One region of the Colwellia sp. F1 genome, then DNA from elsewhere that is predicted to be linked to it. Evidence: predicted binding sites of a transcription regulator. Region 1 holds the regulator's gene; each other region holds the start of a gene.
The links. The regulator sigma-54, encoded in region 1, starts transcription at its own class of promoters, with help from an activator protein. The targets are predictions, from matches to a motif close to GTTGGCACGNNNNTNGNNT.
Positions count from the first base shown of each region.

Region 2: the regulator sigma-54 is predicted to act here: its motif matches at 1,198-1,216, upstream of AC0UA9_RS11310 (flagellar basal body rod protein FlgF).
Region 3: the regulator sigma-54 is predicted to act here: its motif matches at 1,072-1,090, upstream of AC0UA9_RS14700 (CmpA/NrtA family ABC transporter substrate-binding protein).
Region 4: the regulator sigma-54 is predicted to act here: its motif matches at 1,330-1,348, upstream of fliE (flagellar hook-basal body complex protein FliE).

Region 1 is NZ_JBWDLI010000015.1:68,937-72,130, forward strand. It holds gene lptB (LPS export ABC transporter ATP-binding protein) at 1-245, shown strand, start outside; gene AC0UA9_RS14065 (RNA polymerase factor sigma-54) at 378-1,889, shown strand; gene hpf (ribosome hibernation promoting factor) at 1,933-2,220, shown strand; gene ptsN (PTS IIA-like nitrogen regulatory protein PtsN) at 2,245-2,697, shown strand; gene rapZ (RNase adapter RapZ) at 2,774-3,194, shown strand, end outside.
Region 2 is NZ_JBWDLI010000010.1:136,878-140,071, forward strand. It holds gene flgG (flagellar basal-body rod protein FlgG) at 1-333, opposite strand, end outside; gene AC0UA9_RS11310 (flagellar basal body rod protein FlgF) at 387-1,160, opposite strand; gene flgE (flagellar hook protein FlgE) at 1,386-2,690, opposite strand; gene AC0UA9_RS11320 (flagellar hook assembly protein FlgD) at 2,789-3,194, opposite strand, start outside.
Region 3 is NZ_JBWDLI010000017.1:10,122-13,315, forward strand. It holds gene odhB (2-oxoglutarate dehydrogenase complex dihydrolipoyllysine-residue succinyltransferase) at 1-38, shown strand, start outside; gene AC0UA9_RS14695 (ANTAR domain-containing response regulator) at 341-946, shown strand; gene AC0UA9_RS14700 (CmpA/NrtA family ABC transporter substrate-binding protein) at 1,317-2,714, shown strand; gene AC0UA9_RS14705 (ABC transporter permease) at 2,811-3,194, shown strand, end outside.
Region 4 is NZ_JBWDLI010000010.1:101,228-104,421, forward strand. It holds gene fliF (flagellar basal-body MS-ring/collar protein FliF) at 1-788, opposite strand, end outside; gene fliE (flagellar hook-basal body complex protein FliE) at 904-1,266, opposite strand; gene AC0UA9_RS11165 (sigma-54-dependent transcriptional regulator) at 1,493-2,833, opposite strand; gene AC0UA9_RS11170 (sensor histidine kinase) at 2,820-3,194, opposite strand, start outside.

The sequences.
Region 1 (3,194 bases):
TTGATGAGCCCTTTGCAGGTGTTGACCCAATTTCTGTTGGTGATATAAAAAAAATAATTATTCACCTTAAAAATCGCGGTATTGGTATATTAATTACTGATCATAATGTGCGTGAAACACTTGATGTATGTGAACATGCATATATTGTTAGTCATGGTGAAATAATTGCTGAAGGTGACTCTGATCAAATTCTTGCGAATCAAACGGTAAGAGATGTATACCTAGGCGAACAATTCACGCTATAGTTAACTTAAGCATGAGAACTTTGGCTATACTGAACTCACTTAGGCTATACTAACCTTAAGTGACTAAAAGTAATTTTTAAATTAGTTATCATAATGTTAGCAATATTTATTAATAGGAAGTAAAAAAAGTAGATGCGCCCAACTCTGCAACTCCGAATAGGACAGCAATTAACGATGACACCGCAACTGCAACAAGCGATCAAGCTGTTGCAGCTGTCTACGTTAGAGCTTCAGCAAGAAATACAAGAAGTACTTGAAAGCAACCCTCTACTTGAAATAAGTGAACAAGACAGATCTAGCGCTGATACGGAAAATAGCGCTAACGATAGTTCAGAGAGACTTGAAGAGGCCTTTTCAGCCACAGCTGAAACAACGACCAGTGAAGAACCATCGGCAAGCATTGATGAAATTAGTACGACAGAAGCCATGGAAAAAAGTGATATTCCTGAAGAGTTAAACATAGATACAACTTGGGAAGAAAGCTACAGTGCCGGCACCTCAAACACTGGTGCTATTAGTAGCCCAGGAGAAGATTACACCTATCAAGGTGAAACAACTGACTCAATTCAAGATCACCTTTTATGGCAAATGGAGTTAACGCCTTTTTCTGAAACCGATAGAGCCATTGCCATAGCAATTATTGAAGCTGTAGACGATGCAGGTTACTTAACGGTTTCAAGTGAAGATATTTTAGAGAGTGTCGGGATTGAAGGGCTAGAGCTTGATGAAGTAGAAGCCGTTCTAAAACGTATTAATGTATTTGATCCTATAGGGGTTGCCGCGCCGTCGATTGCTGACTGTTTACTAATTCAATTAAACCAGTTTAGTTCTGACACTCCTTACTTAACAGAAAGCAAATTAATTATCAGAGAGCATATTGATTTACTGGGTAGCCGTGATTACCGTCAACTCATGCGTAAAACACGGCTGAAAGAGGATGACTTACGTGAAGTGATGCGGTTAATTCAAAGTTTAAACCCTCGCCCTGGTGATGTGATTGATAAAAGCGATGATCAATACGTGATTCCTGACGTTTCCGTAGAGAAAAAAAATGGCCGCTGGGTGGTTGAGTTAAACCCTGATAGCGCTCCTAAGCTGTCAGTCAATCAACAATATGCCGCCATGACTAAAACAACAAAGTCATCGAGTAACGACGGCCAATTTATTCGCGCTAATTTACAAGAAGCCAAGTGGTTTATCAAAAGTTTAGAATCACGCAACGACACTTTACTCAAAGTATCAAACTGTATTGTACAACGCCAACAAGGCTTTTTAGAACATGGTGAAGAAGCAATGCGGCCAATGGTTTTAAATGATATCGCTGAAGCGGTCGATATGCATGAGTCTACAATTTCTCGTGTAACAACACAGAAGTATATGCATACGCCACGAGGTATTTTTGAATTAAAATATTTTTTTTCAAGCCATGTTAGCACTGAAAATGGCGGTGAATGTTCGTCTACTGCTATTCGATCGTTAATTAAAAAGTTCATTTTAGCGGAAATACCTGCTAAACCGCTAAGTGATAGTAAAATGGCTGATTTACTAGCCGAGCAGGGTATTAACGTTGCTAGGCGCACAATAGCTAAGTATCGAGAGTCTTTAGCTATTCCACCGTCGAACCAACGTAAAAGTTTACTATAATCAGTAACTTTATTTTTAATTGAACTAAAGAAGGATCATACTTATGCAAATTAATCTTACGGGCCATCATGTAGATATCACTTCATCATTACGCAACTATGTTGAAACAAAGCTAGCCAAGTTAGAGCGTCACTTTGACCATATTACTAATGTTTACGTAGTATTAACGGTAGAGAAGTTAGATCAAAAAGCAGAAGCCACAGTGCATTTAAAAGGTAATGAAATTCATGCCTCTGCGGTGAATACCGACATGTATAGTTCAATAGATAATTTGGTTGATAAACTCGACCGCCAGATACTCAAATATAAAGGCAAAATAACCCAACATTAGCTTAGCGCCACCACTTAAATTATTATGACACTACAAAATATCTTAACACTGGACTGCACGCAATGTGCAGTACCAGTTCGCAGTAAAAAACGCTTACTTGAAAAAATATGTCAGCTTGCTGCCCAGGAATTAGGCAATGTAAATCCAACCGATCTATTAGATAGCTTACTGAGCCGAGAAAAAATGGGCAGCACAGGTATTGGTAACGGCATTGCCATTCCTCATGCTAGGCTCAGTAATACAGACAAAGCGGTTGCTGTTTTTTTAACCACTGAACAAGCCATTGATTTTGACGCTATTGACAACCAGCCAGTTGATATATTTATTTGTTTATTTGTCCCTGAAAATAACACACAGGAACATTTAGAAACACTGCAAAGCATTGCAAAGCTTTTTAGCGATCGTAAAACAGCTAAAAAAGTACGCAAGTGTATAAACCAAGAAGCAATGTTTGACCTGATTCAGCAAGCCATTTAAATTTTAAACAAGCAAAGTGACAACTTGTAACACCCTCGTTTCTCGACTTTTTTTATCCGCAATTGAGATTTAATATATGAAGCTTATAATTGTTAGTGGTCGCTCTGGCTCAGGTAAGTCTGTAGCATTAAGAGTATTAGAAGATTTAGGTTATTATTGTGTTGACAATATTCCCGTAAATTTACTGCCAGCATTAACGCACACCGTGATTAATGATTATGAAAATGTCGCCGTAAGTCTAGACGTGCGAAACTTACCTAACAACCCGCAAGATATAGAAGAAATCATTGAATATTTACCCAATGCCGTTGATGTTACCACCTTATTTTTAGATGCCGATGATAACGATCTGATTCGACGGTTCAGTGAAACCAGACGGTTGCACCCACTGATCAAAAATAATATCGCCTTAGACCAAGCCATAGCACTAGAAAAAGAATTGTTAACACCAATTTCAATCAATGCTGACTTATACATTAACACCAGCGAATTAAGCC
Region 2 (3,194 bases), on a different contig from region 1:
CGAACCATCAGGCATTAATATTTCAAAAAAGCCTTCTCCTTGAATCATTATATCTAGTGAGTTGTCGGTTGTTTGCATATCCCCCTGGGTATGAATTTTTTGTGTGGCCACCACTTTAGTACCTGCACCAAGCATCAAACCGGAAGGTGCTTCACTGTCATTAGCTGTGCGCCCACCAGGTTGATTAATATTTTGATAAAGCAAATCTTCAAAAACCGCTCTACTCTTTTTAAAACCAACTGTACTAGCATTCGCTAAGTTATTAGAAATAACCGCAATGTCTTTGGTTTGCGCGTCTAAGCCTGTTTTACTGATCCATAATGCTGGGTTCATACATCACCTCAAAAAATTTATTGCTTTCGTGTATTCGCTTAATGCTCTTAGTACTAGAATGCACGTAATAACGAAGAGCTACTCGCGTCAACTTCTTCAGCTGTTTTCATTAGCTTCAAGTGCATTTCAAATTGTCTTTGTAGCGCTATCATGTCGGTCATTTCAGACAAAGGATTAACATTACTTGATTCAAGTGCCCCTCCTTGTACCTGTACATTGGCAGCCGCCAATTCTAGTTGACCGTCTTTACGTCTAAATAAACCATCTGCGCCTTTTTCAAGTAGACGAACATCAGGGTCAACCAGCTTAATTCGACCCACTTCTTCTTGCACACTGCTAGGGGCGCCCTCAGGTTGAACCATAATAGTGCCGTCAGAGGCAATTTGTATATTGGCCACAGGTAAAGGGACAATAATGGGCCCATTATCACCTAAGACAATTTCACCGTTTGACGTTTCTAACGTGCCTGTTTCTGTTAAACGCAAGTGCCCTTGTCTGCTATACGCTTCACTTTGACCAAAAGGATCGGCAACACTATTGGCAACTTGTGGTGTTTGTACCGCAAACCAACCATCGCCTTTAATTGCCATATCAAGTGGCCGGCCAGTCATTAGTAAAGGGCCTGAGTCAAAATTTTGGCTTGCGCGTTCAGTCATGGCAAACACACGTGTTGGCTGGCCTTCACCAAAAGCCTGCATAGTGCGCGCTTGTGCTAAATCGGCTTTAAAGCCTGTAGTTTTAGCATTTGCTAAGTTATTAGCGTTAATAGCCAGCGCTTGCATGTTTTGTTTGGCACCGCTCATGGCGACATAAAGCATCTTATCCATAATGGTTTCCAGAAAATAAAAATTGTTACAATAACACTTGCAAGGAAGGTGCCAGAAAAAGACTTTTTAAAATACTTAATGTTTAATTTTAAATTTGAAAAGTAATCACTGAAGAATAAAGAGCGGGTGAAACGAGTGGAGCTGAGAAGCTAGTAACTAGGTTCTAAAGCCTAGTTACTAGGTTCTAGAGTCTAGAGTCTAGTAACTAGATCCTAGCTTTATAATCTATCTAATTTGTAAGATAGTTTGATTCAACTGGTTATCAACCTCTAATGAACGAGAGTTAGCTTGAAAGTTCCGCTGTGCAGAAATTAAGTCAATTAATTCCGTAGTTAAGTTTACATTAGCTTGCTCTAGTGCTGATGAGTTGATCGTACCAAAAGTACCTGAGCCTGCTTCACCTGCTAAAGCTTCACCAGAGCTAATACTTTCTTTCCAGCTGGTTCCCCCTATTTGCTTTAAGCCCTGCTCGTTAGCAAAGTTTACCATAGTAATTCGCGCTAAAGGCTCTGAGGTACCATTACTGTAGGTTGCCCGTACTAAACCATCAGTACCAATGTCAATACCAGTTAAACGCCCTACCGCTAAGCCATCTTGGCTTAAGGCGGTTACTTCAAAGTTAGAGGCAAATTGGGTCGGTTCATTTGGGTTAGGCCCACTTGCATCCAAATTAAAGTCAATAATGATTTGTTGAGTGGGATCAGAGCCATTGGCTAAAATACCAGGGCCTAATGCAGCTGTTTGTATCAAAGCTGGATCTTGGTTAATAAAGTCGCCACCGGCATTAAAAGTAAGCTGTGCGCCATTAACACCTGCCCCTGTAACTGGGCCACCCGGTATATCAACCATTTGCTCATCAACAGCAGTAAACATACTCCACTCATTAGCCGCAGACTTAACAAAGTAATAAGTCATAATGTGACTATCGCCTAGCGAGTCAAAAACTGTCACCGACGTTGAGTTATTAAAAGTTAATGGATCTGTTGGGTCAAATACTGGGTTTGCCGGTGGCACATCACCTGCCGGCAAGTTCATGCGAATATCAACTTCACTCGATTGAGTTGGCGCACCCGATGAGGTCGGGATTCGAATAGGGCTTGCTGTGCTTAAGCTTACCGATGCCGATGTACCATCAGCGTTAATTGGAAACCCTAATAAGTGTCCACCGCCTGAGTTAACGACAAAATTATCTTTATTTAACTTAAACTGCCCTGCCCGCGTATAGGAAGTTTCTAATGAGCCTATTTCAGGTACTGTAGCAAAAAAACCATTACCTGTTATTGCTAAGTCGAGCGCATTATTGGTGAACTGAATGCTACCTTGTGAAAATTGTTGTGCGACTTCTGAGGTTAAAACACCATCTCCTACTTTCGTTTTACCGGCTGCCAAAAGTGATGATGCATAAACATCAACGAACTCAGCGCGCGACTCTTTAAAGCCCACGGTATTAACATTGGCAATGTTATTTGACGTTACATCTAAATCTTTTTGTGCTGCGTTTAGCCCGCTTAATGCTATATTGAATGACATAATTTAACCCTCTTTTATATTCAATTACTTCTTTTATAGGTTGAGCTTTCGTGCGGTACCAACCCAAAATGTCTACTTTTATAAAACCAACTACTTAATTAACCTTCTGAAACTTCCACTACATCAGCTAACTTCATGGCACTACCACCATTAAGATTAAGCACCACGTCACCGCCAGAGCCTGCTAATGTTACACTGTCTACTTTTCGATAAGTCATTGTTTCTAGCTCGGCTGCTTGCCCTTCAACTAAACCAACCACTCTAAAACGATAAGCACCTGCAGGAGCATCTTCTCCTTTTGCTGTTTGCCCATTCCAAGTAAAACCAAATTCTCCTGCCTCAACATCGCCAACAGGTACTGTTTGAACAACCTCGCCAGCAACATTTTCTACGTAAATATTGACGTTAGTTGCACCTTTATCAGCAACTAGCTTGCCTTTAACGTCTTCACCTTCGCCCATGCCAAAAACATTATCTTCAACTAAAACACTACGCCCTACTAAC
Region 3 (3,194 bases), on a different contig from region 1:
TATTAGAAGATCCTGCACGTTTACTTTTAGACGTTTAAGCTCGCTCTATACTGTCAAATTTAAAAAGCCGTGCTAATAATGAATTAGCACGGCTTTTTTGATCTTAAAATTTGTATTTTTGCATGTCTATGATATGCATGCACATTATTAATGCTTAGTTGCATCATAATGATACAAAATTATTCCATTTTTGGTGTTCTTTAGCACTTTTATAAAGTGGCTAGACACATGTTTTATATAACTTACTGTAATAAAAGCAATTAATATTTTTGGAGTAGAAGTTAACGCTGCTGGCATAGAAGTTGAATTATCGTGTTAACATTTCAGTTGTTAGCATTTTATGAAATCAAATAAATCAGTACCCAGCGTAAAAATATTACTTGTTAATCAAAAAATTGAACAGGACCCAGCGCTAACACGTGTGCTTAATCAAGCCAACTATAGCGTTGAGTGCATTAGCAACTCTCATATACCGTTACTTAAACAGGTTGAGTTATCAAAGCCTGATATTCTTGTTATCACTATAAAATCACCTGATATACCTATGCTAGAGAGCTTAAATCATCTTAGCCGCTCAGCACCAAAACCGATAGTACTGTTCTGCGAAAAAGAAGCGCAAGTAACAATAACCCAATTAGTAAAGTCAGGCGTGAGTGCCTATATAATCGGGACTATCGATAATACGCGAGTAAGCTCTATTATTGATATCGCCGTTGCGCGGTTTAAAGAATATCAACGTTTAAAAGACGAGCTTAGCTTAACAAAACAAAAATTAGCCTCGCACAATGTTATTGAAAAGGCGAAGTTATGGTTAATGACAAGTCGCAATTTATCTGAACATGATGCGTATCACTTTATTCGTAAAACCGCGATGGATAATAGCCAAAAGGTTGAAGATGTCGCGACAAACTTGCTTGCCATAGCAAAAATGTTTGAGAAATCGTAAATCAACTTTAATGCAGTAATGCACTAAAAAGGGGAGAAGTGATTATTTTGTAGCATTTGATATTAAATGAATTACGTGTATTAAGAAAAGAACCTTGATTTTAAAGGTATTTAAGGATTTTTTTAAGTGGCACGAAACCTGCTTTATCTATAGTCAGTGAAGTTAATGATGTTAACTTCTTAAGCGACAATTGAAAACCTGTGTCAAATAGCCATGTATTTGGCAAACACAATATATGAAAACTAAAAAACTGCAACGGCGTAGTTTAAATTAGTTTGGCACCGAAGCCTGACACTCCCCAATTATTTGGCGCGGAGTGCCAGGCTTTTTTATTTTAAAAAATATCTAAAAGCAGTAATAAGGATAACAAATGAAAAGTTCAGTACACAAAGTAAAAAAGCAATTAAATCAGACTGTTTTAGCAATAACTATTGCTTTATCCATTACTAGCATAAGCCATTCAGTTCACGGCGCAGGCATAGGTTATCCAGAAAAAGAAGAATTAACATTCGGCTTTATTAAATTAACCGACATGGCCCCTATTGCCATAGCATATGAAAAAGGCTTTTTTGAAGATGAAGGCTTGTATGTCAGGGTTGAGGCGCAAGCAAACTGGAAGGTACTGCTCGATGGTGTTATTGATGGCCGTCTTGATGGTGCTCATATGCTCTCAGGTCAGCCGATTGCTGCTCATATAGGTTATGGTACTAAAGCTGAAATTATTACGCCATTCTCTATGGACTTAAATGGTAATGCGATAACTGTTTCTAATAACGTTTGGGAAGAAATGAAAGTTAATATTCCTAAACAAGCAGATGGCAAGCCAGTGCACCCTATTAAAGCCGATGCGCTAAAACCAGTGGTTGAAAAGTATTTAGATGCTGGGAAACCTTTCAATATGGCCATGGTATTTCCTGTTTCTACTCATAACTATGAGTTACGTTATTGGTTAGCTGCTGGGGGGATTCATCCTGGTTTCTATGCACCAGCTAAAGGAGACACATCAGGTCAATTAAATGCAGATGTTCTACTGTCAGTTACACCACCGCCACAAATGCCGGCAACGATGGAAGCAGGTACTATCTATGGTTATTCCGTAGGGGAACCTTGGAATCAACAAGCCGTATTTAAAGGTATTGGTGTACCTGTCGTTACCGACCATGAAATTTGGCGAAACAATCCAGAAAAAGTCTTTGGCGTTACAAAAACATTTTCAGAAAAATACCCCAACACAACTATTCGCCTAACTCGTGCATTGATCAGGGCAGCCAAATGGTTAGATGATAATAATGACGCTAACCGCCCCGAAGCCGTGAAAATTTTAGCTAAGTCTCATTATGTTGGTGCTGACCATAGTGTGATCGCTAACTCAATGACTGGTACGTTTGAATATGAAAAAGGCGACAAACGCTCGATGCCTGATTTTAATGTCTTTTTCCGTTATCACGCGACTTACCCATATTACTCCGACGCTATTTGGGCTTTAACGCAAATGCGTCGTTGGGGGCAAATTAGTGAGGATAAAACAGACGACTGGTATAAAGAAGTTGCCAAAAATGTTTATCGTCCTGACATTTATCGAGCCGCAGCTGAGTCGTTAATTGAGGAAAAATTAATGAGCGCCAGTGACTTTCCTAACTTTATTAATGAAGACGGTTTTAAAGATCCCCAAGCGCATTTTATCGATGGGATCCTTTATGACGGTAATAAACCTAATGAGTATATTAATAAGTTTGTTATTGGCTTAAAAGCTAACAATAAAATTTAACACGCACTTTGATTAACATCGGGAGAGAAAACAATGGCAACATTAATTCGTAAATTAGCTGGTAATAAGGTCAGTGTTCTTGATTGGTTCACAATTATGGGTGCTAACTTCTCAGCGCTCTTTATGCCTATTATTGGTATCGCTTGTTTTATTTTTATTTGGTCACTGTCAGCTAGCAGCATTGATACTTCATTAGGAAAGTTTCCAGGGCCTCAAGCGGTAGTTACGCAAATGGTTAACTTATATCAAGAGCATGTTGATGTAAGGGCTAAAGAGCAAGCGTTTATGGCACGGCAAGTACAGCGCAACAACGAAAGACTAGCCAGTGACCCAAGTTATGAAGTCAAAATTCGACGCTACACGGGCAAAGCAACATTTTTGGATCAAATCTTTACCAGTTTGATAACGGTGCTGGCCGGTTTTTCTTTAGCTGCGGCTATCGCTATCCCAATGGGGATTGGTATTGGTTTGAGTAAATCA
Region 4 (3,194 bases), on a different contig from region 1:
ATTTTGTCCATGTATTCTTTTTCACGCTTTTGCTCTATATCAAGCTCATTACGTGAGCGAGCCGAAACGGAGCTTTGGCTACCTGAGTTCAATAACCGCCCATTTTGGTCGGTCACTGTGACACGGTTTGGGCTTAAGCCTTGCACTGCTGAAGCCACTATATCGACGACAGCATCAACTTCTTCCACTGATAATAAACGTCCGCGTTGCAAAGTAAGCACTACGGTTGCTGAAGGGTTTTTCTCGCGACGGGCAAAAATATTTTCTCTTGGGATAGCGAGTAAAACTTGCGCTTTTGAAATACTTTGTAATTGCTCTATTGTTTTAGCTACACGTTGCTCTCTGCCATATTTTAAGCGTTCACGTTCAACACGCTGACTAACACCAAAGCCCATGTCTTTCATAACCATATCTTCGCCTTGTGATGGCTCAGTTGATAAACCTTCACGGGCCAATAATAACTTTATTGTTTGGTATTCATCAGCTGGTACAGACAATGTGTTGTTTTCTTGACGGTAATCTACTTTATTTGCATCAAGAAAATCCATGGTTTTAATGAGCTCTTCAGTGGGTTGTTTAGCTAAGAAACGATATTCAGGCTCATTAGCCAACATAATAACAAACACTGCAATTGCTAAACATATTGATAACGCCACCACCAACGTAATTTGACGTAACGTATCAGCATTACCTAACATAGCCGCAAAGCCTGATTGCTGCTCTTGCATAGCATTATCATCACCTGAATCATTAGCGAGCATTGTACTATCGTTATCAGTTGCTACCATTGAATTTGTATCTGCCACTTTATTTCTCCGCTTACTACGTTATTTTTAGCGCTAGGCTGTAAGTTGTTGGTTTTGGGTGCTAGTTTGCTACTTCCCCCTCAACCTACCCTACCAGCTAAACAGGCATACTCATGATTTCTTTATAAGCTTCAACAAACTTATTACGCACTTGTACCGTGGCATCTAAGGCAACGCCTGACTTTGATGAGGCAATCATTACATCACCTAAAGTAACGCTGTCGTCGCCCATTTCAAAGGCCATTTTTTTTGCGCCTGTATCTTGTTGCAGTTCGTGTACTGTTTGTAATGCATCGTTAAGTAAATTACCAAAGTCATTACTAGAAGTATTAATTTTATCGGTAGCATTAACACCTGATACGCCTTGCATATCACCGCCAACCGTAGGGAGTTGGTTGCCTGATGCTTGTAATGACATACTTTGCATTTGTGCAAATAAAGAATTAGTACTTATGTCCATGGTCATCTCACTTGTGTCAATTTATTGTTATAACGCAATAAAAATTATCTATAATTAGTAAGCATGCAAGCATAATGCCAAAAGAAATTTAAGGCTAATTGACTTTTAAGAGTTAAGTGTTGTGAGTTAAGTGTGGGGTATAAAGTTAAGCGCTAAAGAGCAACTAACGTGAAAAACCCCGCTAAAAAACGGGGTTAATAAAACGCTAACAAAACTAACATTCACACTACGCCGGTATTTTAATACCTGAGTCGCGCATTTTTGCAATTTTGTAACGTAAAGTTCTTGGGCTAATACCCAAGCGCTCGGCAACTTCTTTTCGGCTACCGTGGCAAGCATGTAACGTATCTAAAATTATCTGGTGCTCTTGTAGTTTTAATTCATTGCCAAGTTTATCGTCTACCACCACGGCTTTGTTATGACTGTCAATACTGGCTGTTTCAAAACTTTCAATCAGTAAATCACCTGCATCTATGACTTGATTTGTGTGCAAAATTAATGCTCTTTGGATTACATTGTCAAGTTCACGTACATTACCTGGCCAATGATAAGCACTTAATTTACTGCGAGCTGCTGCGCTAAGTTCAGCAATTTTATCACCCTTTTTTTGGCAATGACTAGACACGATATGTTGTGCTAGCGGGATAATATCTCCTGGCCTTTCAGCCAAAGGTAACCAAGTAAGTGGAAACACATTTAACCGGTAGTATAAGTCTTCTCTAAAATCACCTTGGCTTACTGCTTCTTGAAGGTTTCTATTGCTAGTGGCGATCACCCTAACATCTAACTTTATTGTTTTTCTTCCGCCTAAACGCTCAACTTCGCGCTCTTGCAATACTCGTAAAATTTTAGCCTGTAAGCCTAAGTCCATTTCAGTGATTTCATCAAGTAAAATAGTGCCACCTTGCGCCTGTTCAAACTTACCCGGACACGCTTGAATTGCACCAGTAAAAGCACCTTTTTCATAGCCAAATAGTGTTGCTTCAAGCATATTTTCAGGGATTGCCGCACAGTTAATCGCAACAAAAGGTTGTTGGTTTCTTGGTGAGTTATTATGCACATATTGTGCAAGTACTTCTTTACCTGAGCCGCTTGGACCAAGCACCATGACCGAAGCGTCTGTTGTAGCAACTTTACGTGCTAAACTCAGTAGCTCTACACTATTTTTATCAGCGACTATTGGTGTATTTTTACTGACTGTAGACAATGGAATGTACTGACTAACCATATTCAGCAATACTTCCGGCGAAAAGGGCTTAGCGATATAGTTACAAGCACCATCTTGCATTGCTTGTACAGCATCATCTATTGTGCCGTAAGCTGTCATCAATAACACCGGTAAATTAGGGTAATTGACTTTAATATTTTTTAATAACGACAACCCTGACATACCGCCCATTTGTACATCACTTACCACAATATCAACAGATTGCGCTTTCAGTGCTAGTAACGCGCTTTCGCCAGAGTCGGCCTCAATACATTGATAATGTGCTAATGTAAGCGTATCAATCAATGCCTCTCGTAAACCGGCATCATCTTCAACCACTAATATTTTATGCTGACTCATGAGACTTCTCCTGTTGGTTTGCTGTTTGTACTGGCTGAGCCTGTGTTGCAGCTGCTTGTCCTAATAAAGGTAGCTTTATACAAAAATGTGCACCTTCTCCTGCCTTACCCAAGTAATTAACTTGCCCTTGATGAGCCTCTACTACGGATTTAACTACCGCAAGACCGAGTCCAGTCCCTTTACTGCTAGAGGTATAAAAAGGCTCAAATATTTTATCTATATTCTTACTACTAATACCTGCACCATTATCTTTTACACTGACGTAAACCGACTGGTTTTGTTGATACACTTGAATGTTAATAATAGCTTGCTCAATCTGGGGGGAGTTAGTTGCACGCAATGCATTATCGAGTAAGTTTTG